DNA from 4 places in the Baekduia sp. Peel2402 genome. Region 4 is predicted to be linked to each of the others. Evidence: riboswitches for the same ligand, from Rfam matches in the RefSeq annotation. Region 4 holds a riboswitch; each other region holds the start of a gene.

Region 1 (5,770 bases), 1.3 Mb from region 4:
ATCGTCGGCGTCGCGTTCGCCGAGGCGGCATCACCTTCCGGGATGGCTGCCGATCACGTCGTCGGGACCGCTGATGCGTTGGCGCCATTGTTGGCACGCCGCATTGGTCGCGGTGGGCACGGTGCGGTGCCGTGGGGCGTGCGGCTGGGGCGCGATGCCGCGGGCTTGGTCGTTGCGCCGATCGGCCTGCTGGATCCGGCGTCCGTGGCACGCCTGCGCGAGATCGTCGAGACGCGCCGCACGCTCTACCCGAAGATCGTGCTCGATCTCCGCGAGCTGATGGCCGCCGACGCGCCGGGGTTGCTGGCGCTTGTCGCATGGGACGTGGAGCTGCCGTGGGACCCGACGGTCGCCGCCTTGGGCGATCCGCGGACGGTGGCGGCGCTGGCTGAGGCCGGGTTGACCGGCGCTTTGCCGCTGGCTGCGGCGCTGTCGTAGCTGCGCTGCGTTGTCGAGGGCGCGCGAGGCGCCGGGGTTTGGCGGCGAAGGGCGTGAGAGCGGTATGGCGTGGCGACCGCTTGGGGTGTGGATCGTCGTGGTGGGCGATGCCGACGGCGGGGATTTACAGCGCATCAAGACATCAATCCGGGCCTCAAGGGGCGTCCGTCGGCCTCGGGGTTTGAGGGTTCGGGCCCGAAGGACGCGCGTTTGGAGGTCCGGGTCGATTTAGCGTCGTATATCGGGGTTAACTCGACCCGGACCTCGGTTTCGAGGTGCGGGTCGCGTGAGCCGGACATATTCCGGTTGCAGCGACCCGGATCTCCGAAACCCTGGTCCCTCGAACCCCGCCGGCTGAGGGACCACCGTGGAGGCCGAGTCTGATGTCTTGATGCGCTGTAAATCCCCGCCGCCGGCAACGCCCCCAGCGACGATCCACACCCCAAGCGGTCGCCACGCCACAACAGCCTCACGCCCTTTGATGAGCGAAGGACCACCGACGCCCGCGCCCCCGCCGCCCCGCACTGGGCGCCGCCAGCAACGGCGGCGCCACAGCCTAAGCCGGGTCCGGCACCAAGCCTTCGCCCGTGAAATCCTCGCCCGCCTCACGGAACGTCAAATCCGACGGCGGCAAGATGATCTCCGACGGCCGCAGGTCGTCGTCGCCGACCACGCTTCCGTTCGAGCGCACGAAGTCCAACAGCGCCTCGAACGCGCGGTAATAGCCGGACTCGTCGCCCGCCTCCACCGCGGCAACCGTCGCGTCGTCCAGGTCGTTGAGCTGGTCGTGCAGCGCGTCGGGGAGGTCGAACTGCGCCTCCTCGGAGATCCTGACGATCACGCCTGGCCCTCCTCGAGCTGCTTGCTGTCGGCGGGCGCGGAGCCCGAGCCGAGCTCGGCCTTCATCTTGGCCAGCTCGTCGTCGACCGCCGCGCCGCTGGAGAGCTCGCGCAGCTGCTTGTCGATGTCGTCCTCGCCGGAGCCCAGCGCGGTCAGGTCGTCGAACGTGCCGGCCTCTTCCAGCTCAGAGACCGCATCGGCCCGCGCGCGCATCTGCTCGGTCTTGTCGACCGCGCGCTGCATCGCCAGCCCGACGTCGGCCATCTGCTCGCCGACGCCCGTCGCGGCTTCCGAGATGCGCACCTGCGCCTCGGCGGCGCTGTACTGGGCCTTGATCACTTCCTTCTTGGTGCGGAAGGCCTCGATCTTGGTCCGCAGCTTGGCCTCGGAGTCCGTCAGCTTCTGCTGCTGGGCCTCCAGCTCGGTGACCTGCGCGTCAAGGCCTTGAAGCTCGGTCTGGGCGACGTTCTTGCGCTCCAGCGCGACGCGCGCCAGATCCTCGTTGCCCGTGGACAGCGCCTGACGCGCCTGCGTGTCGAGCTTGACGACCGACTGCTCGAGCTTGCTCGACTGCATCTGCAGGCGCTTCTTCGCCGTCACGACATCGGCGATGCCCTTCTTGACGTTCTGCAGCGACTCCAGCTGCTTCTGGTAGCTGTAGTCCAGCGTCTCCGCCGGATCCTCGGCGCGGTCCAGCAGCTTCGAGATCTTCGCCTTGACGACCGTGGAGAAACGGCCACTCACACCCGGCATCGGGCCTCCGTACGCATCGCGGGAAAGGGGTTGCTCGTAGCCTACCCAGCCGCGACGCGCACCTGGCGCGGCAGGCTAGAAGCCGACGGGGTGGCGGGCGGTAAAGCCCTTGGTGCTACGCAGCACCGGACGCCAACGCGGGCCCTTCGCACCGGACGGATCGCCCGCGGCGGAGGTGTCGAGGCGCAGGCCGGCGATCACGACGAACGCGTGCGACGGGTTCGTGTAGATCGTGAACCAGAGCCCGGGGCCCTTGGCGCCCCACTTCATGAAGGACGAGGAGTCGAGCGGGGCCTTCAGCAGGTCGGCGCCGTGCAGCGCGTAGGAGACCGTGCCGGAGCAGTCGTAGCCGCGGGAGAGGAACTTCGCGTTGTGCCCGCCGCCGTAGACGTAGGGCTTGCCGACGATCTCGTTGGCGGCCGCGATCGCGTCCTTGACCTCTTGCGGGGCGGTTTCCGGCGCGGCGGCGTAGCCGGTCGGCAGGATCGTCGCCGTCTGCTCGGGGGTCAGCTTCGTCGTCGCCGGGTTGGGCTGGCCGTAGGCCGCGCCGCCCGTGGTGACCGTCGTGTCCGCCGGAGCGGCCGTCGAAGCCGGGGTGCTGCTGGTTGCATCGGTCCCGCCGGTCGCCGTCTGCGCCATCGCCACAGGGGCAAAGGCAAGCGAACTGGCGATCGTCAGCACAAGGGCAGTAGCCCGCAAGGCAAAATCCTCTTTCGTAGGCCTGCGGGGTTAGCTGACGGGCTAGCGGTAAAAGAGCCTCCGCTTCCCACGACTATGCGTGGAATTCGCCCCAAACAACCTTGGGTCCCCCGCCCCGGGCTCCTCACCCGAGTTCGGCGTGGTCGGAAACCTACACCACCGGGACGAAAGATGCACATCGACGTCCCGCAAGGCAGGTTGCACTCCAGGGTTCGGCCGGTGGTGTGGGGAGAACGACTGAAATTGTTCGCTTCCGGACGGATTTTCCCCCAGCCTGGGGACCCTCGCGTCCGCTCCTGGCGGCGCGGTTCCGGGGCTCCAGGCCGTAGCCTCAGGGCCATGCGCAAGGTGCCAATCGCCCTCGCGGCGTTGCTCGTCGCGCTCCTGGCCGTCGGCTGCGGCCGCGACACGAGCCCGAAAGACGGCGCCAAGGACCGCACCACGCCGACCACCGGCGCCAAGGGCACCGAGACGACCGCCGCGACCGACCTCGGCTTCCCGACGTTCGCGACCAAGAACACGACGCGGATCGGCGGCGCTGACCCGATCGCCGACGCGGCCGCCGCCGCGCGCGCGGTCTACAGCGGCGCGTCGAAGCTGACGCGACCCAAGGTGGTCGTGCTCGCCGACGACACGGACTGGCGCGTCGGGCTGGCCGCCAGCGTCCTGATGTCCTCCCCCATCCGCGCGCCGCTGCTCTACGCGCACGGCGACAAGGACCTGCCCGCGGCGACGCAGAGCGCGCTGACCGCGCTGGCGCCTACGGGCTCCAAGGAGGCCGGCGGCGCGCAGGTCATCCGGATCGGCGCCGTGCCCGCGCCCAACGGCCTGAAGACCACCGACCTCAAGGGCACCGACGCGTTCGCGCTCGCACGCGCCATCGACGCCTTCCAGGCCGCCGCGCGCGGCACCACGTCAGACCGCGTGGTCGTCGTCGGCGTCGACGACCCGGCCTACGCGATGCCCGCCGCCGCCTGGGCCGCCAAGGCCGGCGACCCGATCCTGTTCGTCAACAAGGACTCGGTCCCCGAGGACACGCGCGCGGCGATCGCCGCCCACCAGCAGCCCAAGATCTACGTGTTGGGCACCAAGACCACCGTGTCGGACAAGGCCATGACCGCGCTGAAGAAGCTCGGCTCTCCGACGCGCATCACCGGCTCCGGCCCGGCGGCGTCGTCGGTCGCCTTCGCTCGCTTCCAGGACGGCGCGTTCGGCTGGGGCGTCACCGATCCCGGCCACGGCTTCGTGTTCGCCAACAGCTCCCGCCCCGGCGACGCGGGCGCGGTCGCGCCGCTGAGCGCCTCCGGCACCTACGGCCCGCTGCTGGTCTCCGACAGCGCCGACGAGCTCCCGCGCGCGCTGGCCGGCTACCTGCTGGACGTCCAGCCCGGCTACACCAGGGATCCGGTCCGCGGCGTCTACAATCACGGCTGGATCGTCGGCGACGAGTCCGCGTTCAGCGTGGGCGTGCAGTCGGCGATCGACTCCCTTCTGGAGATCGTCCCCGTCAACGAACGCGGAAGCAGCGACAGCACCTCATGAGCCAGGCCGAGAGCCCCAACCGCCTCAACCGCGACGTCACGGTGGACGACGTCCGCCAGCTCATGGGCGCATCGACGCCGCACTTCGCGCTCCAGCTGCGCAACCGCATCGCGCGGCTGATCGACCCGCTGCCCGCCGGCCACCCGGCGCGCGAGCTGGGCGAGACCGAGATCGCGCGCCTGACGCGGCTGGGCTTTGACGGCGAGACGCGCGGCCACGCGGCCGAGATCGGCCTGCCGACGCTGAAGTCGGTCACCGACACGGGCAGCATCGGCGGCCCGGGCGCCGAGACGCCCGAGCCCGAGACGACGACGCACTGACCGCCTCGACCGCCGGTACCCTCGGCGGCTGATGCGCGCGGGAGCCTTCCTCGCCTATTGGCCGTGGTTCACGCCTGCCGAGCAGGTGGAGTTGGCGGTGCTCGCCGACCGCCTCGGGCTCGACAGCGCCTGGGTCGCCGAGGCCTGGGGCCAGGATGCGGTGAGCGTGCTCGGGCTGCTGGCCGGCAAGACCGACCGGATCGGCCTGGGATCGGGGTTGATGCAGATGCCCGCGCGCAAGCCGACCGCGACCGCGATGGCCGCCGCGACGCTCGACGTGCTGAGCGAAGGCCGCTTCCGCCTGGGGCTCGGGCTGAGCGGGCCGCAGGTCAGTGAGGGCTGGTACGGCGTGCCGTTCGTGCGCAACCTCGGGCGCACCCGCGAGTACGTCGAGACCGTGCGTCGGGTGCTGGATCGCGAGAAGGTGCAGCTGCCGATGGAGGGCGGCGCCGAAGGCATGGGCCTGGGCAAGCCCTTGCGGTTGCTGGCCAAGCCCGTGCAGGACCACCTGCCGATCTACCTCGGCGCGATCGGGCCCAAGGCGGTCAAGCAGGCCGGGAAGATCGCCGACGGCTGGCTGCCGTTCATGCTCGACCCGCGCGAGCCCGAGACGTTGATGGGACCGCTGCGCGAGGGCGTCGCCGAGGCCGGCCGCTCGATCGAGGACATCGACATCTCGCCCGTGGTGCCGCTGGCGATCGACGAGGACATCGTCGCCGCCCGCGACGCCGTCCGCCCCTGGCTCGCCTTCTACCTCGGAGCGATGGGCGCCAAGGAGAAGAACTTCTACGTCGAGCTGGCCGAGCGCCAAGGCCACGGCGAGGCCGCCCGCGAGGTCCAGTCGCTCGCGCTGGCCGGCGATCGCTGGGGCGCCGCGGCCGCGGTCACCGACGGCCTGGTCGACGCGGGCGCGATCGCCACCACGCCCGCCGGCCTGGACGAGCGCCTGGCGACCTACGAGCGCGCGGGCGTCAACACGCTCGTCGCCGTGCCGTGCGGCGAGGACAAGCCGGGCGTGCTGCGCGCGCTGGCGGCGGCGACGGTGACGCGATGATGCGGACAGCCTCGCCTGGCGGCTCGGCGTCCGGGCGCGAGCTCGCCTTGCGGCTCGCTCGCACGGCGGCGGTGAACGCATGAGCGCGGTTCCTTCACGCCCGGACGGCATCGCCGGGTCGTCA
Region 2 (5,770 bases), 150 kb from region 4:
GATCGCGGCCGCGGTCTCGGCGACCTCGGCGAGGTCGCCGCGCATGCCGTTGTAGGCCTCGATCGACTCCTGGGCGCGACCCAGCATCGAGTTGAAGGTGTCGGCCAGCGCGCCGATCTCGTGGCCCGGGCGAGCGGTGATCGGCGTGGTGACCGGGGTCGCCGCGACGCTGAGGTCACCCTGCTCGGCGACGGCGACGAGACCGCTCTGGAGCGCGGTCAGGCAGTTGTCGTTCAGCGAGTTCAGGCGGGCGGTGAGGTCGCCGAGGCAGGAGCGGTCGCCGAGCGCGGCGCGCAGCTCCTCGCGCATGACGTTGAACTGGACCAGGCCGCCCTGGGCGCGGCCGAGCATCGAGTTGAAGGTCTCGGTCAGCGCGCCGGCGAAAGCGCCGGGCGCGACCGCGATCGGCTCCGTGGCGGGAGCGAGCTCGCGGGTGAGGTCGCCTTCGGCGACGGCGGTGAGGCCGGCGCCCAGGCCGGTAAGGCAGTGCTCGTCCAGCGAGAGGAGGCGGCCGCGGAGGTCCTGGAGCGAGGAACGGTCGCCGAGCGCGGCGCGCAGCTCTTCACGATGGGCGTTGTAGGCGTTGAGCGCGTTCTGCGCGCGACGGAGCATCGCGTTGAACGTGTCCACCAGTTCCGTGACCTGCGGATCCTCGGAGTGAAGGTCGATGGGGCGCGTGACGGGCTCGACGCTGCGCGTGAGGTCGCCGGCCGCCATGTCGGCGAGGCCCTGTTCGAGGGAGGCGAGGCAGTTGGCCTCGAGCGAGTTGAGCCGCGACTGAAGCTGGGCGAGCGCCGGGTCGGGCTTCTTGGAGGAGCGGAGGAAGGCGAGCATGATCTGTCCCTCTCCTCGGCACGCAGCGAGACTCACTGAATGTCAGAATCCTGATGAACTCCGGACGGCTAAGCCATCCGGCCATCTGGCGTCTACCCACTCATGGTGGCCAGCGCGTGCCCACGGATCAGATCCGCGCTGATGGTGGGCTTTTCCCACCAGAACATGTGCCCAACGGTGGGAAGAACTTCCAGCGTTGAACCCGGGATCAGCGACGCGATCATCCGGCCATTGCCAACTGGCAGCATGCGGTCCGCGTCGCCGTGGATCACGAGCGTCGGGAGCCCTTCGAGCTGCGGCAGCCTGGCGCTCGTGTCGTGCCCGCCGATCGCCTGCATCTGGAGCATGATCACCGGCAGCGGCGCGGGCAGCGCCTTGGCCATCGCGCGGAACGCCTCGTAGGCGCCGGGCTGGGCGGCGAACTCGGCCGACACGTTGACCTCGAAGCCGGTGCGGATCGCCAGCTCGCGGTCGCCGGACTGGAAGCCTTGTGCGAGCTTGGCGAGCGTCTCGGGCGGCGCGAGCTCGGAGCCTTCGCCGCCGCAGTACGTGCAGCCGAGCGTCAGCGTCCGGACCCGGTCCGGATGGGCGAGCGCGAGCTCCTGGGCGATCATCCCGCCCATCGAGATGCCGACCACGTGCGCGGTCTCCCATCCGAGCGCGTCGAGCACCCCGGCGGCGTCCTGCGCCAGCTCCTTGATCGTGAACGGCTCGCCAACCGGATCGCTGCGCCCGATCCCACGGTGGTCGTAGGCCACCACGTCGAAGTCCTCCGCCAACCCCTTCAGGAACGGCTCACCCCACGCCAGGTGCGTCCCGCTCATCCCCTGGATCAGCAGCAGCGGCTCGCTCCCGCTCCCGGATCGCTGGTGGAACAGCTGACGGCCGCCGACGGTCAGGTGCGTCATGCGGCGGACGCTACACGCTGATCGGCAGGACCAGCTGGCCCGGCGGGACCGGGCGAGGACCCGATCCCCGCCCGCCCTCCGACGGCGTGTCGTCGGCCTCGTCCTCGAAGGAGGCGACGCGGACGCCGAGGAGGCGGACGGGGCGTTGAGGTGCGTAGTCGCGGAAGAGGTCGAGGGCGACGGAGATGATCGTGGCCTCGTCGTTCATGTAGGTGTCGATCGTCTTCGCGCGGGTCACCGTGGTCCAGTCGTCGAGGCGGACCTTGATCGCGATGTTCTTGCCGCGCGTCTCCTTGCGCTGGAGGCCTTCGGCGAGCTTCTTGGCCTGGCCGCGCAGGATCGACTCCAGCTGGGCGTGGTCGGCGACGTCCTCGTCGAAGGTCGTCTCGACCGAGCGCGACTTGGCGACGCGCGTGGTCTCGACCGGCGACTCGTCGTGCAGGTGCGCGCGGCGGTGCAGGTCGTAGCCGTAGCGCTCGCCAAAGCGCTCCTGGAGCTCCTCAACGGGCGCGTTCTGCAACGCGCCGAGCGTCGCGAAGCCCATCTCGGCTAGGCGCGCGGCGGTCTTGGGGCCGATGCCCGGGACGATCCGCGGCGAGCGGTCGGCGATGTGGGCGGCGCACTGCTCGCGGCCGATGGCGACGAAGCCGGCGGGCTTGCCGAGGTCAGACGCGATCTTGGCCACCAGCCGGTTGGGCGCGACGCCGGCCGAGATCTGGATGCCGGTGGCCTCCTTGACGTCGGCGATCAACGCCCTCAACAACGGGATCGGCTTCTCGTCGACGTCGCTGAGGTCCGCGTAGGCCTCGTCGATCCCCGCCTGCTGGAGGATCGCGATCCGCTCGCGGACCACCCCCCACACCTCGCGCGACTTCTCCGAATACGCGGCGTGGTCGGGCGGGATCGTGATCGCCTGCGGGCACCGGCGCTTGGCCTCGGCCGCGCTCATCGCGCTGCCGATCCCGAACTTCCGCGCCTCGTAGGACGCGGTCGTCACGACCGCGCGCGGGCCGGTCCCGGCGACGATCACGGGAAGACCGCGCAGCTCGGGCCGCCGCTGCAGCTCGACGGACGCGAAGAACGCATCGCAGTCGAGGTGGGCGATGACCCGCTTGGCCATGCCCGCCAGGGTACGCGGCGCCAGTGACGGCGACGCGTGGCCCTGGCGGACAGGCCGGTGATGCGGGTGCGACGTCGACGCGGCTAGCGCGTCGTGAGGACCGTGCCGGTCGAGCCGAAGCCGAGCTTCGTCTTCGTCGCGGCGGTCAGGTCGAACTCGCGGGCGCCGACGTACGGGCCGCGGTCGATGACCGGGACGCGCACCGTGCGCCCCTTGTAGTGCAACGTCACCTTGGTGCCGCACGGCAGCGACTTGTTGGCGACGCCGAGCGTGCCCGGCGTCAGCGTCCCGCCGCAGGCGAGGTGGCCGCCGTAGAGGCCCGGGCCGTACCAGGACGCGAGCGCCCGACGGTAGACGCGCGTAGTCCCGGCCTGGTGACGGGCCGAGGACAGCTCGCGGGTGCCGCCGAAGTGCACGCGGATCCGGCGGGTGCCGGTCTTCGCCGCGCGCCAGGCCAGCACGTAGCGGCCCTTGGCGTTCGTGCGGTCGTGATTGACGGTGATCCAGCCGCCGCCACTCTTCTGGCGGACCTGGAGCGCCACCGCACGGCCGGAGCCGGCGGGACGCAGGGTGCCGCGCACGACGACGCGCTTGCCGGCGATCACCGTGCGGCGCACCGAGGACACCGTCAGCGAGGACGAGGCCTTGGTCGCCACCGGCGGCGGGACGGCGGTCTTCGCAGCGGCCGGCGCCGAGGCGGCGGCCGTCGTGTTCTGGGACTGCGTATCGGAATCCGCGACGGCCGGAGCCACCGCGATGATGGTCGTACTCAGCAGCGCGCCGGTGAGACCCGTGGCGCGCAGGTTCTTGAGCCTCAAGGGAGGCACCTCCTGTGGTCATCGCCTACGGGGTTAGCTGTCGGGCTCGCGGCAAGGCCGCCACCACGAACATGCCGGTCTGGCACATACGGGCGACTTCGTCGTCGCTACCGGGCCATCAGGCCCGTGATTCGCCCCATACCGGTCGGATCGCACTCACGACCAGGCAATTGGGTCCCCCGCCCGTCTCCCTATTTGCGTTCAGGTGGAGACGGCTCGGCGTTCGAACAAGCGTTCGCCAGAGTACCCATAGAACTTGATGACTGTGTGAGGAGGCTCACACTGAGAGCGCGTCTGCGGTCCCCGCGAGGACCATCCCGACCATCGCCGGGTAGAGGCAGGCGAACGGATCGAAGCCCTCGCCCACGCGCTGCTGAGCGAGCTCCAGGTAACGATCGATCTCGCTCAACGTTTCCCGATGCTGTGCTTCTGGCGACGTCGCGCACGCGAGCCGCGCCAAGGCCAATGCCTCGCTCGGATCCCCGTCGCGGAAGGCCAATTGCACCGCGGCCGACACCTAGGCGATGACCCGCTCGAACGCGAGCACGCGGCGCCCGAGCGGTACGTCCTCGCCCGGCGCCGGGCCGAGGTCCAGAAGATCCGCTCCGTCCACCACTCGCGCGGTCTGCGCACCCGCGATCGCCCGCGCCTGCTCCGGCGTCAGCCCCACCGCACGCGCGCAGCGCAGCATCAGCAGCGACGGGAAGCGCGGCCCGCCGTAGGGCAGATCCGAGGCGTACAAGATCTGCCCGGGCGGGATCGTGGAGAACAAGGTCAACATGTCGCTGATCAGCCACCACGAGGTGTCGAACAGGATGTTGGGCAGCTCGCGCGCGTGCGGCGCGATCGGCCCGAGGTCGCTGATCCCGGCGTGCGCGAGGATCAGCCGCGCACCCGGATGAGCCCGCGCCAGATCGACGACCGAGGACCCGAGATCAGGGATCCCCCGCCCCGCGTGAAAGAGCACCGGCAGCCGGTGCTCGCCGGCCAGCGCGACGACCTCGTCGACGACGGGGTTGGGCAACGTGAAGGCGTCGCTGCGCGGGTGCAGCTTGAAGCCCCGCGCGCCGGCCGCCAGCAGGCGGTGCGCCTCCTCCAGTGCGTCAGGCGCCTTCGGGTCGATCCGCCCGAGCGGGACCAGACGGCCGCCGGACTCCGCACACGACTTCAACACCCAGTCGTTGGCCTCGCGGTAGCCGTCGGGCTCGTGCATCGCGAACAGCAGCGCGCGCTGCTGGCCGGCGACGTCGAGCGCCTCGACGATCTCCTCCGGGTCGGCCTCAAAGCCGTCCGGGTCGTGGTGGCCGATGTGCGTGTGGGCGTCGAACCACTCCACGTCGGGGCCGAGCCATGCCAGCTCGGCCTCGCGCAGCTCGGTGACGACGTCGTCGAAGGGCAGGCCGCGGACGGGCACGCCCCGACTCTACGCGGCCGCGGCCTCCGCATTGACATCGGCGCCGGTCCGCAGCATCTCCAGCTCGCTGCGCAGCCGCGCCAGCCCGAGCCGGATCCGGCTCTTGGCGGTGCCGAGCGGGACGCCGGCGCGCTCGGCGATCTGATCGGCGGTCAGCCCGCCCCAGTACGCCAGCACGAGCGCCTCGCGCTGGGCGTCCGGCAGGCGGCCGAGCGCGTCGCGCACGGTCGAGCGGTCGGCGGAGGCAAGCGCGAGGTGATCCGGCTGCACGTCGGGCCGCGGCGGATCGTGCGCGACGACGACCTTCAGCCGGTCCTCCGCGCGCCCGGACGCCTGGCCCTCACGCCACAGGTCGACGGCCCGCGAGCGCGCCATCAGGCGCAGGTAGCTGCCGATCTCGCCGCGGCGCGCATCGAACTTCGACGGGTTGCGCCAGACCCGCAAGAAGACGTCTTGGACCACGTCCTGCGCGGCTGAGGCGGACCCGAGCACGCGGAACGCCGTGGCGTGCACGCTGCGGCGGTGCTCGTCGTATACGTGGCCGAAGATGGCGGGGTCGCTGAGGTCCATGGGGTGCTCCAGTCCAAGGGGTCTGTCCTACGGGGCTCGACCTACCCGCGTGACACAGACCCTACACACGCTGTTGAAGGTTCGCAACATACACTGTGCAGTGCGT
Region 3 (5,770 bases), 1.6 Mb from region 4:
TGTCCTTGAGGAACAGCTGGAGGCTGTCCGTCGTCATGTCCGGACGCAGATCCAGGGCCTTGGCCTTGGTGCGCCGGCCGCCGCGCTTGTCGGGCGCGCGCTCAACCTCGTTGGCGGCGGTCGAAGCCGGGTCGATCTCCTCGACCAGCTCGATCTCGCTCTTCTCGAGGAAGCCGTGCAGATCCTCGACGTCAGATTCGTCCAGGTCGAGCTCTGAGACCGCCGTTGCGATCTCGGCAAAGGTCAGCACGCCCGTGACCTGGCCGCGAGCCAGAAGGCCCTTGATCTCCTCGAGTTCCTGCAGTTCAACTACTGACATCGACGTCCGTTCGGTTCACCGGCGAGGCGCCGCCGGCTGGGGATTATCGGGGTACGGAGGACGCGTATCGGAATACAGCCGGGCGTCAGCTATAGCGACGCTACTGTCCGAGCGTAGATCCAAGGGTAGTCGCTGTTTTCGGTTGCAGCAACGGAATGTGACCGCCATCACACAGTGACGGCGCTCCTATGGAGGATCTACGCGCGGAGTCCTCGTTCGTTTCGCGGTTTTGGTGTGTTCGCCGGAACATCGGCGTACTGGGTTGGCTCCTGGAGTCGCGGGAGCGCTCTATCAAACGGTGGACGAGCCGTGAACTTGCGCCCCTCTGCGTAGGATTGGCGCATGAGCCCCGCGGACCGCGACGTCCTGTCGAGCCTCCCGAGCAAGCGACCGACGCGGCGCAGCGCCAAGCGCGCCAGCGCGACGGGCGCCGAGCCGGCGGCCAAGAAGGCGACGCCCGCGAAGGCAAAGCCGAAGGCGCCGGCGGCCAAGAAGGCGACCGCGAAGGCGCCTGCCAAGGCCGCGGCGACGAGCAAGGCCGCGGCGAAGGCGACCGCCAAGCCGAAGGCGCCGGCCGCCAAGAAGGCGACCGCGAAGGCCCCGGCCAAGGCCGCTCCGGCACGCAAGGCGGCGGGCGCAGCGAAGGCCGCGGCGAAGCCGAAGGCTCCCGCCACCCCGCGCAAGCCGCGCGCGACCGCGTCGCGAAACGGCGCCAGTGCCGCCGCGCACGAGGCGCCGCAAAGCACGCCGCCCACCGCTCCGCCCCCGCCGCCGGCCGGCTGGGCGACGCCGCGCGACGAGCGGTCCGGCGCTGAGGGCGGCGACTTGATCGCCACCGCCATCCAGGCCGTCGGCGAGATCGCCCAGATCGGCCTGACCTACGGCGGCCAGGCGCTCAAGCAGGCGCTCTCGCGTCTGCCCAAGCCGTGAGAAGCCTCGCCTAGCGGCTCGCCTTCTCATTGCGCGAGCTCGCCAGGGGCTCCCTCGCGCGTGCGAAGGAACCCCCGGCGCACCGCTACTTCACCTTCTGAACGACCTTGCCGTGCTTGTCGAGCACGGTCAGCTTCAGCGTCTTCTGGCTCGTGATCGGGCCAGGGCGGAACGCGCGGTAGGCCAGCACGATCCGGCGGCTGTCGAGGTTCAGCGGCAGGATCAGCGTGAGCCGCCCGTCGCTGCGGGTCTTCAGGCCGGTCTTGCCGAGGCGGCGCAGCTTGCCGCCGACCAGGTGGTAGACGTCCAACCGCGCGCCCGTGACCGCCTTCTTGGCCTTCGTGCGCAGGATCCCGCGCACGACGACGCGGTTGCCGTAGTGGTTCGTGTAGCTCGTCTTGCCGTTCTTGACGAAGTACGCGGTCAGCCTGGCGTCCTTGCCAGTCGCGGGCGTGGTCGAGGCGCCGCCGACGCCGGTCGTCGAGTCGCCGGAGCCGGTCGACCCCGTCGCGCCCGGGACCGAGCCGTTGGCCTTCGGCAGCACGACCGGGCCGTAGACCGCGGTCGAGTTGCCGGCCGCGTCTTCGACGTCGATCTCGACCGAGTGCTCGGCCAGCGGGAGCTTGAGGACGTCGTAGTCGACCGTGCGGGTCGCTGACGCCGGGCACGGCGCGGGCGCCGCGAACTCGTAGGCGTCGTCGTTGGAGCCGTCGACGTCGGCGCAGGTTCCGCCGACCGGATCGACCGCGGCGACCTTGCCGTCCACGCGGATGACCGTGCGGTAGACGCCGCCACCCACGTCGCCCGCGACGTACGACAGCCTGATGCGGCCGGTCGACGCGCCGCTGTCGGCGACCGTCTTGGAGGCGATCGTCGGCGCCGCCGGATCGCGCAGGACGACATGCGGGTCGGTGATCGTCGCGCTCGGCGTGCCCAGCGCGGCGGCGCAGGTGTTCGGGTCATCAGCGCCGCAGCCGAACGAGAAGAGCACGGATGCCGCGTCCAGGCCGACCGCGTCGAACGGACCGGCGAGGTTGCCTGTGCACGTGTCGGTCGGGCCAGGGGCGCACGCCTCGAGCGTCTTGCCGTCCGCGCTGAGCGTGTAGGAGAACGTGCGGACCGTGCCGACGGGCATGCCGGTCGTGACGCGGCCGAGCGTCACGCGCGCGATGCGCGTGCCCGCGGGCGCGGTGAAGCGGTGGTAGGCGAATGTGCCGCCGTCCCACGGGCCGGGGCCGACGAGCGCGGCGGTCAGCCCACCGCTGGCCGCGCACGTGTCGGTCGCCGCTGAGCCGGTGTCCGCGTGGGCCTCCCAGCCCGCCGCGCACCCGCGCACCGTGTAGGTGTCCGCGGTCGCGCTCCCCGACGCGCCGAGGACGAGGGCCGTTGCCGCGAGGGCGACGGCCTTCCCTGCCTGCCTGATCAATGTTCCTCCGAAAATCTGGGTGGTGATGAGCCGGAAATGCCGCATCGTCGGCCTCCGGCAGCGCCCGTGCTTCGAGCCAGGCGGCAGCATTCCTGCGAACGCGGGTTCGCCGAATCGCCCGTACGTTGTTATGCTCCCGCGCCGTCAGCCGAGTCCGTTTGCCACCTCGGGCAAATGGAGCGGGGGAACCACCTGTGGAACGCGTGTTGGTTGCGATCCACCGGGGCGAATCGGTCCTTTTTCTGAGCCGTAGCGCCGTCATCCGGCGCGAGCCCGTCAGCTCACCCCGTAGGCCGTTGGATGAGGACCTACAGAGAACGTGCATCTTTCGAACCTTTCGAAGCTGGGCGCCGCCCTGGGCGCTTTCGCGATCGCTGCTCCCGCGGCGGCCGCTGATACGCCTGCCGTGGCCACCGCGCCCACGCCGGGCGGGATGACCTACGTCGACCCGTCGGCGCCAACGGTCTTCGCCGACGGCTCCACGCTGACTGCCCCACTGGGCCAGCTGCTCGGCGGCCGGGTGTCGGTGACCGGGACCGTCGCGGGCTCCAAGCCGGGCGACGCGATCGCCGTGCTGACCTTGGACCAGGCCGGCGCTTGGTCCAACGCGGCGGCTTCGACCGTGGCGCCCGACGGGACGTACACCGCGACCTGGAAGCCCGCCCACTCCGGCCACCTGACCATCAAGGCCGTGCTCGCCGCGCAGGCGACCGCCGCGACGCGCGTCGTCGGGACTTCGGTCAGCGGCACCGCCGAAGGCCGCGCCGTGACGCTCTACAAGCGCGCCCGCGTCACCTGGTACGGCCCGGGTTTCTACGGCCGCAAGACGGCGTGTGGCAAGCGGATGTCCAAGAGGCTCTTGGGCGTCGCCCACAAGACACTGCCCTGCGGAACGCTGGTCGAGTTGTACAACAACGGCAATGTGGTGACGGTGCCGGTCGTCGACCGCGGACCGTTCCGCAAGGGGACGTCGTACGACCTGACGTCGGCGACGGCGGGCGCGCTTGGCGTGACGGCGACGGCGACGATCGGCGCGGTGCGCGCGGTTGTGCCGACGGCTGTTTCGGCTGCGGCATCGCGCTAGGGGCCTGGGGCGCGCCGGGTGGCGCGGGCGTTGGTGGTGTTCAGCTCGCGGCGTTGATGGTGGTGCTCCGCGTTGGAGAGGGGCGGCGAGGGAGTGAAGCCGGATGGGCGTGGCCGCCGCTTGGTGTCGTCCTCGGGCCGCCTCTCGGGCTCGGGGGAGCGTTCGGGGCCGAAAGGATGGGTCCGGGTCGAGTAAGCACCAACTATTCGTCATAACGCGACCCGCATCCCGAATCTCGGCCCTTATGGAGCGCCACCGGGGATCCGGGTCGAATAAGCGTCGTATATCGACCATTAGGCGACCCGGATCGACCCGTTCGGCCCCGAACCGCCCTCCCGAGCCCGGCCACACGCCCGAGGACGACCGACAGCGGTCGCCACGCCACAACGCTCTCACTCCCTCGCCGGATCCTCTCCAACGCGACGCACCACCACCAACGCCCCGAACTGAACGCCACAAACGCCAGCGCCACCCCGCGCCCACCGCCGCCCCCGCCCTCAGGCCAGCGGAACCCCCGCCGCCCGCGCCGCGAACATCCCCTCATCCGCCCGACCGGCCAGCGCGTCAATGGTCTCTCCATCCTGCGGGCAGACCGCAACGCCAACGGACGCCGCCAGCGGCGCGCCCCCCAGCTCGGCCGCAGCGATCGCGCCCGCCACACGAACGCCCAGATCGCGCGCACCAGCCGGATCGCGGTCCGGGCTCGTCAGCCACCAGCGCCCAAGGCGCTCGCGCACGATCAGGTCGGCAGGTGCGAGCTGCGCGGTCAGGCCGCGCTCGGCGGTCTCCAGTGCGATCGCGACCTCGCGGCCGCTCTCGGCGGCGAGTAGGCGGTCGAGGTCGTCGACCTCCACCACGAAGACCGCGAACGAGAGGCCGTCCTGCTCGCGGCGCTCAAGCCGGCGGGCGATCGCGGCCAGCCACGGCGGACCGGAGTCCCGCGAGGCCTCCCAGGAGGTGTCGACCCGGCGCAGGCGCGTGACCGACGGCGCGTCCGCGGGCAAGGCGTACATCTCGTCCGTCAACCCACCGACGACGCCGGCCGGCGGTGCGGAGGCCAGCTCCTCAGCAAGTGTGGAGAGCGGATCGGCGTCGACGGAGACCGGCGACGGCGGCAGGTCGACGACCTCCACGCCAGCTGGCGGCGGCGCGATCGGCTCATCGCCCTCCGGCACGTGCGACGGAGCCGGCGCGGGCGCGTCTCGCCCCGCGGCCGTGAAGCGCACCATGCGACCGCCCTCGGCCGCCTCGCGCACCGCATCCGCCGCGTCGGGCGCGAGCGGGCGCCGCTCACTCCCGTGCGCGGCCGGAGCGGCAAAGGGATCGCCGTCATGCGACGCGTCGTCGCTCGGTGCCGGCGCGACAAAGGCCTCTGCCTCGTCCGGCACCGCAGGCCGCAGGCCGCCGCCCCCACGCGTACCCGGCGCGGGCGCGTAAGCGCGGATGCCCGAGGTACGCGGCGGTGAAGCAGGCGTGGGCGTCGCGAGCGCCTCGGCGAGCGGGCCGTCGGCGCGGGAGGTCTCGGCCGAGGGCGACGTGAGCGCGGTCTCGACGACGCGGGCGCAGACGAAGGCGAGGCGGTCGGAGAGGTCGGCGACGACATCGGGATAGGCGTCGTGCAGCTCGCGGCGCAGCGCATGCCAGGTCACGCCGCGCAGCGACTCGATCGCCGCCGCCAGCGCGGCCGGGGTGCGAGCGCCGGTCAGGCGCGCGGCCGAGGCGGCCAGCGGCGCGCGGCCGTCGGCGCCGCCGACCAGCCGCTCCAACTCGACATCAGAGCCCAGGGCCGCGAGGATCCCGCTGCAGAGCGCCGGGCCGCCCCGAGCCAGCTCGGCGGCCGGCACGTTGCCCGCCTGCGCGAGCGGTGCGTCCGCGACAAGCGATAGAAGCCAGGCCTTGGCCACACCCGCGGCGTCGACCGTGGGCGCGTCCGCAACTGGCCGCGGCCGGCGGCTAAGTGGGACAGCTCCGTCCATGGAGCGCGCATCTTTGCACCAGAAGATGACGGTTT
Region 4 (5,770 bases):
CCGCCTCGCCGCCCTCGCCCACCGGCCGGTCCAGCGACGTCACGGTGCGCGCCATGTCCTTCAGCGCCTCGACGTCGCGCAGTGCCAGCTCGGCGCGCTCGGCGATCTCTTCAGCCGTCGGCTTACGACCAAGCTCGCTGGTCAGCTCCTTCTCGGCACGCGCGGCCTTGCGCTCGCGCTGGAGCACGTTGGTGGGGATGCGGATCGTGCGCTCCTTGTTCTCCATGCCGCGCTGGATCGCCTGGCGGATCCAGTAGGTCGCGTAGGTGGAGAACTTGAAGCCGCGACGCCAGTCGAACTTCTCGGCCGCGCGGATCAGGCCGAAGATGCCCTCTTGGATCAGGTCGAGCAAGGTCATGCCGTCGGTCGGGTAGCGCTTGGCGATCGAGACCACCAACGCCAAGTTGGAGGTGATCATCCGCTCCTTGGCGGCCTCGTCCCCGTTCTCGATCCGCTTGGCGAGGTCGATCTCCTCGGCGGCGGTCAGCAGCGGGTGGCGGCGGACCTCCTGTAGGAACAGCGACAGCGCGTCGGTGGTCGTGCTCGCCAGGTCGCCGTTGAGGTAGTGCGTGGCCGGGATCTCGGCACGCCCGCAGTCGTCGCTGAGCGCGATCCCGCGGCTGCGCGCCTCGTCCTCGATCTGGCCTTGGGCCTCATCGTCGAGGTCCAGTCGGGCCACGGTCTGGGCGATGTCCGCAAAGCACAGCGACCCGGCCTCCTCGGCCTGGTCGAGCAGGGCGGTCACCGCGGTGTGCTGCGTCGCGTCCAGCTGCATTGCCTCAGACCTACCCGTCCAGCCTCGTAGGATGCGCAGCCAATGCCAGGGTCAGCCGTCGAAGTCGTAGGTCTTGAGCGCACGTTCGGCGACTTCCGGGCGGTGGACGGCATCGACCTCGCGGTCGCGCCGGGCGAGGTGTACGGGTTCCTCGGGCCCAACGGCGCCGGCAAGACCACCACCGTGCGCATGTTGGTGACCTTGCTGCGGCCGACCGGCGGCCACGCGCGGATCGCGGGCTTCGATGTCGCTTCGCAGCCCGGCGAGGTGCGCCAGCGAATCGGCGTCGCGCTCCAGGAGGCGGCGCTGGACCTGCTGATGACCGGCCGCGAACTGATGGAGCTCCAGGCGACCCTGCACGGGATCCCGCGCCGCAGCGTGGCCGCGCGCGCCGCGGACCTGATCGATCGCGTCGGGCTCTCGGAGGCGGCCGAGCGCCGCGTCGGCACCTACTCCGGCGGCATGCGGCGCCGGCTGGACCTCGCGATGGCGTTGATCCACGCCCCCGAGGTCCTGTTCCTGGACGAGCCGACGACCGGCCTTGACCCGACGTCGCGCTCGACGCTGTGGGACGAGGTCCGCCGGCTGCGCGACGAGGGCACGACGGTCTTCCTGACCACGCAGTACCTGGAGGAAGCCGATCAGCTCGCCGATCGCGTCGGGATCATCGACCACGGGCGGATCGTGGCCGAGGGCACGCCGGCGGCGCTGAAGGCCGAGGTCGGGCGGCCGCACCTGGACATCACGTTGTCGCGCAACGGCGGCGACATCGAGCCAGACGCGGAGGCCGCGGGGCGCGCCGTGGCGCCCTACGGCGATCTCTGCTCGGCGGCGCCTGGCGTCCACGTGTCGTTGCGCGTCGAGTCCGGCGCTGCGGCGATGGCGCCGGTCGTGCGCGCGCTCGACGAGGCCGGCTTCACGGTCGAGGGCATCGAGCTCGTCCGCCCCACGCTGGACGACGTCTTCGCGGAGAAGACCGGGCACCGGATCGAGGGCGCCGCGCCGGCGCCGGCGGCCGTCTAAGTGCTCACCGGGATCGCCTCTCCGTCGTGGGCGCTCGCGGCGCGGACGCTGCGCAACATCCTGCGCCGCCCGCAGTTCCTGGCGCCGCTGGTGCTGATGCCGACGCTGTTCCTGGCGATCAACACCGGCGGGCTGCACCGGTCGACCGACCTGCCGGGCTTCCCTGAAGTCGACGGCTTCCTGGACTTCCAGCTGGCCGGCGCGATGACCCAGTCGCTGCTGCTCGGCGGCGTCATGCAGGGCATCGGGACCGCGCTGGAGATCGAAGGCGGCTTCTTCGATCGGCTGGTCGCCTCGCCGATCCCGCGCGTGTCCATCGTGCTCGGCCGGATCCTGGCCGGGACCGCGATCGCCGCCGCGCAGGTCGTCTGGTTCCTGATCCTCGGCGCGGTCTTCGGCGTGTCGTTTCACGGCGGCGTGCTCGGCGTCTTGTTGGTGATCTTGATCGGGGCGATCGCCGGGACCGGCTTCGCCGCGCTCGGCGTGCTGATCGCGTTGCGGGCGCGCAACGCCTCGACCGTCCAGGGGATCTTCCCGCTGGTCTTCGTCGTGCTGTTCGTCTCCAGCGCGTTCTTCCCACGCGCGCTGCTGGAGGCGCCGGCCGACTGGTTCGCCGACATCAACCCCTTGTCCTACGTCGCCGACGGGATGCGCGACCCCATCATCTCGGGGATCTCGGCTGCGCCTGTTCTTGAAGGCCTTGCGGCGGCGGTCGGGCTGGTGCTCGTGTTCGCCGCGCTTGCGGTGCTCGCGCTGCGCGGAAGGCTGCGCAACGCATGAGGCGCTCGCTGGCGGTCATCGGCGCGCTCGTGCGGCGGGCGCTGAACGAGCTGACGCGCGTGCCGGGCGCGGCGCTGCCGGGCGTCCTGGCGCCGTCGATCTTCTTGGTGGGGTTGAGCGGCGTGTTCGGCGAGGCGGCCCAGCTGCCGGGCTTCGACGCCACCGACTTCCGCACGTTCATCGTTCCTGTAGGCCTTTTGCAAGGAGCGGCGTTCACGGGCGCGGCGACCGGCGTGAACCTCGCGCGCGACATCGAGCGCGGCTGGTTCGATCGGCTGATGGTCTGCCCCGCGCCGCGCGTGACGATCCTCGCGGGGCTGGTGGCGAGCGCGGCGCTGCGCGCGTTGCTGCCCGCGACGTTCCTGCTGATCGTGGCCTTCGCGCTGGGCGTCGACTGGCCGGGCGCCGGCGCGCTGGCGATCGACGCGCTGCTGGTGATGGGCCTGGCGACCGCGATGGCGCTGTACGCGGTCCTGGTCGCGTTGAAGTTCAAGACCCAGCAGGCGGCACCGCTGATGCAGACCGTCGGCTTCATGGCCGTGCTGTTCACCACCGCCTACGCGCCGATGGACCTGCTGGCCGGCTGGATGCAGGCGATCGCCACCGTCAACCCGGTCACGCAGGTGCTGGATGGCGTCCGGCAGGGCTTCGTCGCGCACGTGACGTGGGCCGAGACGTGGCCGGCGCTGCTGGCCACCGTCGGCCTGGTGGGCGCGCTCGGGGCGCTCGCCGTGCGCTCGATGCGTCGCGTCGGCGTCTAGCACGGCGCTTTGCGGTTATGGATCCTGCAAGGGATCTTGCGCTTTGCAGGGATTTCGACTGGTAGAACGACGGCGTGCCGAGCCGTTCGGAGACGAACGGACGGGGGACCCACTGCGACCGCATCCCGGTCGCCGGGGCGAATCACGGTCCGGATGACCGCGTAGCGCCGTCTGTACGGCGCGAGCCCGACAGCTCACCTCGTAGGCGCAGCCCCCTATGCCTGTTCCCAGATCCCGCCACGCACTGGTCCCGCTCCTCGCGGCGGCCGCCATCTCGCTTCCGGCTGCCTCAGCGGCTGACGCCAAGCCGCTGAAGAAGGGCAGCCACGGCGTGCGCGTCAAGGTCCTGCAGCGCGACCTCGGCCTCTCCCCCGCCGACGGCATCTTCGGCAAGGGCACCTACAAGGCCGTGCGCCGGTTCCAGCGCAAGCACGGGTTGTCGGTCGACGGCATCGTCGGCACGGTCACCTGGCGCTTGGTCCACCAGTCCGGCAAGGCGCGCGCCGCGTCGCGCGCCGGCGGGACGTCGCGCGCTTCGCGTGGCGGCGGGTCGTCCTCCCGTGGCGGCTCGGTGCGGCTCCTGCAGCGCAAGCTCGGCATCGCCGCCGACGGCGTCTTCGGACCCGGCACCGCGAGCGCCGTCAAGACCTTTCAGCGCGCCCACGGGCTGACCGCCGACGGCGTCGTTGGCCCCGGCACATGGTCGGCGCTCGGCGTGACCGGCACGCACCCGGTGCTCAAGCGCTCCGGCATCGGCGGCGTCCGGGTGGTCCCCCGCCACGTGATCCTCCTGCGCCGCGCCGTCGCGGCCGCCAACCGCATCCAGTTCAAGCCCTACATCTACGGCGGCGGCCACGGCTCCTTCACGGCGGCCGGCTACGACTGCTCGGGCACCGTGTCCTACGTCTTGCACGGCATGGGCCGCCTGGGTCGCCCGATGGACTCGGGCGAGTTGATGTCCTACGGCAAGCCGGGTCGTGGCAAGTACGTCACGATCTACGCCAACAGCGGCCACGCGTTCATGGTCATCAACGGCCGCCGCTACGACACCAGCGGCCGCTCCGCCAGCGGCTCGCGCTGGGGCCCGGGGATGCGCTCGACGGCGGGCTACGTCGCGCGGCACCCGTCGGGCCTGTAGGCGCGACGCCCGCTACCAGGGCACCAGCCCGTCGCGGTCCTGGAAGGTCTGCGTCGGGCCGTCCTTGCCGACCTGCGCCATCGCCACGATCGCGTCGGTCCCCTCGGTCACCGTCTGGTGGCCGGAATGGCCGTTGAGGTCGGTGGCGGTGTAGCCGGGGTCGACGACGTTGACGCGGAAGCTCGGCAGCGCGCGAGCGTACATGTCGCTCAGCGCGACGACGGCGGTCTTCGACGTCGGGTAGCCGAGGCTGATGATGGTGTTCTCGACGCGCGACGTGTCGTTGTTGACCGCGAGCGATCCGAGGCCGCTTGCGACGTTGACGATCACAGGGTTCTCCGACTCCTCCAACAACGGCACGAACGCCTGGGTGACGCGCACGACGCCGAAGACGTTGGTCTCGTAGGTCTTGGCGACGTCGTCGGCGGTCGTGTCGCGCAGCGCGGCCATCGGGCCGACGATGCCCGCGTTGTTGATGAGGACGTCGAGGCCGGTGCCCGCGTCGCGGATCGTCTGGACGGCGGCGGCGACCGAGGCGTCGTCGGTGACGTCGAGCTGCACGAAGCGCGCGCCGAGCTTGTCGGCGGCGTCCTGGCCCGCGGTGGCGTCGCGGGCGCCGACCCAGACGTCGTGCCCGGCGTCGATCAGACGGCGGGCGGACTCGTGGCCGAGGCCCTTGTTGGCCCCGGTGATCAAGGTGGTGGTCATGCCTCCAGGGTGCGCCTTGGACCGTCGCGGCAAAAGAGGACGCCGGTTCCCTGGGACTGGCAGGGCGACGATAGGCGCGCCGGAGTGCGCGACAATGGAGCGCATGGAGACGCCTCCGCAGTGCCTGGGAGAACCAGCCGCGCCAGGGGCGCGACCGTGCTCCGAGCTCGCCGCCTGCCTGCGCACATGGCGCGACCGCCTCTCCCCCGCCGACGTCGGGCTGCCGAGCGGCGGCCGGCGCCGCGCGCCCGGGCTGCGGCGCGAGGAGCTGGCGCAGCTGGCGGGCGTGTCGGTGGACTACCTGGCGCGCCTGGAGCAGGGCCGGGCCGCGCACCCGTCGCCGTCCGTGCTGGCGCCGCTGGCCCGTGCGCTGCGGCTCAGCGACGACGAGCGCGCGCACCTCTTCCGCGTCGCTGGGCAGGCCGAGCCGCTGGCCGGGACGATCAACCGCCACCTGACGCCGTCGGTGCAGCGCGTGATCGACCGGCTCGGCGACGTGCCGGTGATGGTCATCGACGCGGCCTACGAGGTGGTGGCCGCCAACGCGCTGGCGATCGCGCTGGTCGGCGACAAGCGCGACCTGGG

Evidence for each region. Region 4 has a riboswitch for cyclic di-AMP ahead of ACT01A_RS01435 (NlpC/P60 family protein). Riboswitches for the same ligand answer to the same signal wherever they lie in the genome.
Region 1: linked by a shared signal. The riboswitch ahead of ACT01A_RS22085 (hypothetical protein) and the one ahead of ACT01A_RS01435 (NlpC/P60 family protein) in region 4 are both predicted to bind cyclic di-AMP.
Region 2: linked by a shared signal. The riboswitch ahead of ACT01A_RS00640 (septal ring lytic transglycosylase RlpA family protein) and the one ahead of ACT01A_RS01435 (NlpC/P60 family protein) in region 4 are both predicted to bind cyclic di-AMP.
Region 3: linked by a shared signal. The riboswitch ahead of ACT01A_RS09115 (septal ring lytic transglycosylase RlpA family protein) and the one ahead of ACT01A_RS01435 (NlpC/P60 family protein) in region 4 are both predicted to bind cyclic di-AMP.

The regions. Positions count from the first base shown of each region.
Region 1 is NZ_CP199582.1:4,508,009-4,513,778, reverse strand. It holds gene ACT01A_RS22100 (hypothetical protein) at 1-438, shown strand, start outside; gene pspAA (PspA-associated protein PspAA) at 995-1,279, opposite strand; gene ACT01A_RS22090 (PspA/IM30 family protein) at 1,276-2,031, opposite strand; gene ACT01A_RS22085 (hypothetical protein) at 2,107-2,676, opposite strand; cyclic di-AMP (ydaO/yuaA leader) riboswitch at 2,735-2,880, opposite strand; gene ACT01A_RS22080 (cell wall-binding repeat-containing protein) at 3,070-4,272, shown strand; gene ACT01A_RS22075 (hypothetical protein) at 4,269-4,592, shown strand; gene ACT01A_RS22070 (LLM class flavin-dependent oxidoreductase) at 4,624-5,646, shown strand; gene xseA (exodeoxyribonuclease VII large subunit) at 5,726-5,770, shown strand, end outside.
Region 2 is NZ_CP199582.1:129,574-135,343, reverse strand. It holds gene ACT01A_RS00655 (methyl-accepting chemotaxis protein) at 1-834, opposite strand, end outside; gene ACT01A_RS00650 (alpha/beta fold hydrolase) at 927-1,742, opposite strand; gene dinB (DNA polymerase IV) at 1,753-2,862, opposite strand; gene ACT01A_RS00640 (septal ring lytic transglycosylase RlpA family protein) at 2,946-3,680, opposite strand; cyclic di-AMP (ydaO/yuaA leader) riboswitch at 3,688-3,912, opposite strand; gene ACT01A_RS00635 (hypothetical protein) at 3,958-4,089, opposite strand; gene ACT01A_RS00630 (amidohydrolase family protein) at 4,198-5,094, opposite strand; gene ACT01A_RS00625 (sigma-70 family RNA polymerase sigma factor) at 5,104-5,664, opposite strand.
Region 3 is NZ_CP199582.1:1,861,343-1,867,112, forward strand. It holds gene ACT01A_RS09100 (sigma-70 family RNA polymerase sigma factor) at 1-319, opposite strand, end outside; gene ACT01A_RS09105 (hypothetical protein) at 662-1,249, shown strand; gene ACT01A_RS09110 (hypothetical protein) at 1,335-2,675, opposite strand; cyclic di-AMP (ydaO/yuaA leader) riboswitch at 2,812-2,985, shown strand; gene ACT01A_RS09115 (septal ring lytic transglycosylase RlpA family protein) at 3,082-3,759, shown strand; gene ACT01A_RS09120 (hypothetical protein) at 4,257-5,735, opposite strand.
Region 4 is NZ_CP199582.1:280,574-286,343, forward strand. It holds gene ACT01A_RS01415 (sigma-70 family RNA polymerase sigma factor) at 1-775, opposite strand, end outside; gene ACT01A_RS01420 (ATP-binding cassette domain-containing protein) at 818-1,798, shown strand; gene ACT01A_RS01425 (ABC transporter permease) at 1,799-2,578, shown strand; gene ACT01A_RS01430 (ABC transporter permease) at 2,575-3,339, shown strand; cyclic di-AMP (ydaO/yuaA leader) riboswitch at 3,415-3,547, shown strand; gene ACT01A_RS01435 (NlpC/P60 family protein) at 3,557-4,477, shown strand; gene ACT01A_RS01440 (SDR family NAD(P)-dependent oxidoreductase) at 4,490-5,185, opposite strand; gene ACT01A_RS01445 (helix-turn-helix transcriptional regulator) at 5,289-5,770, shown strand, end outside.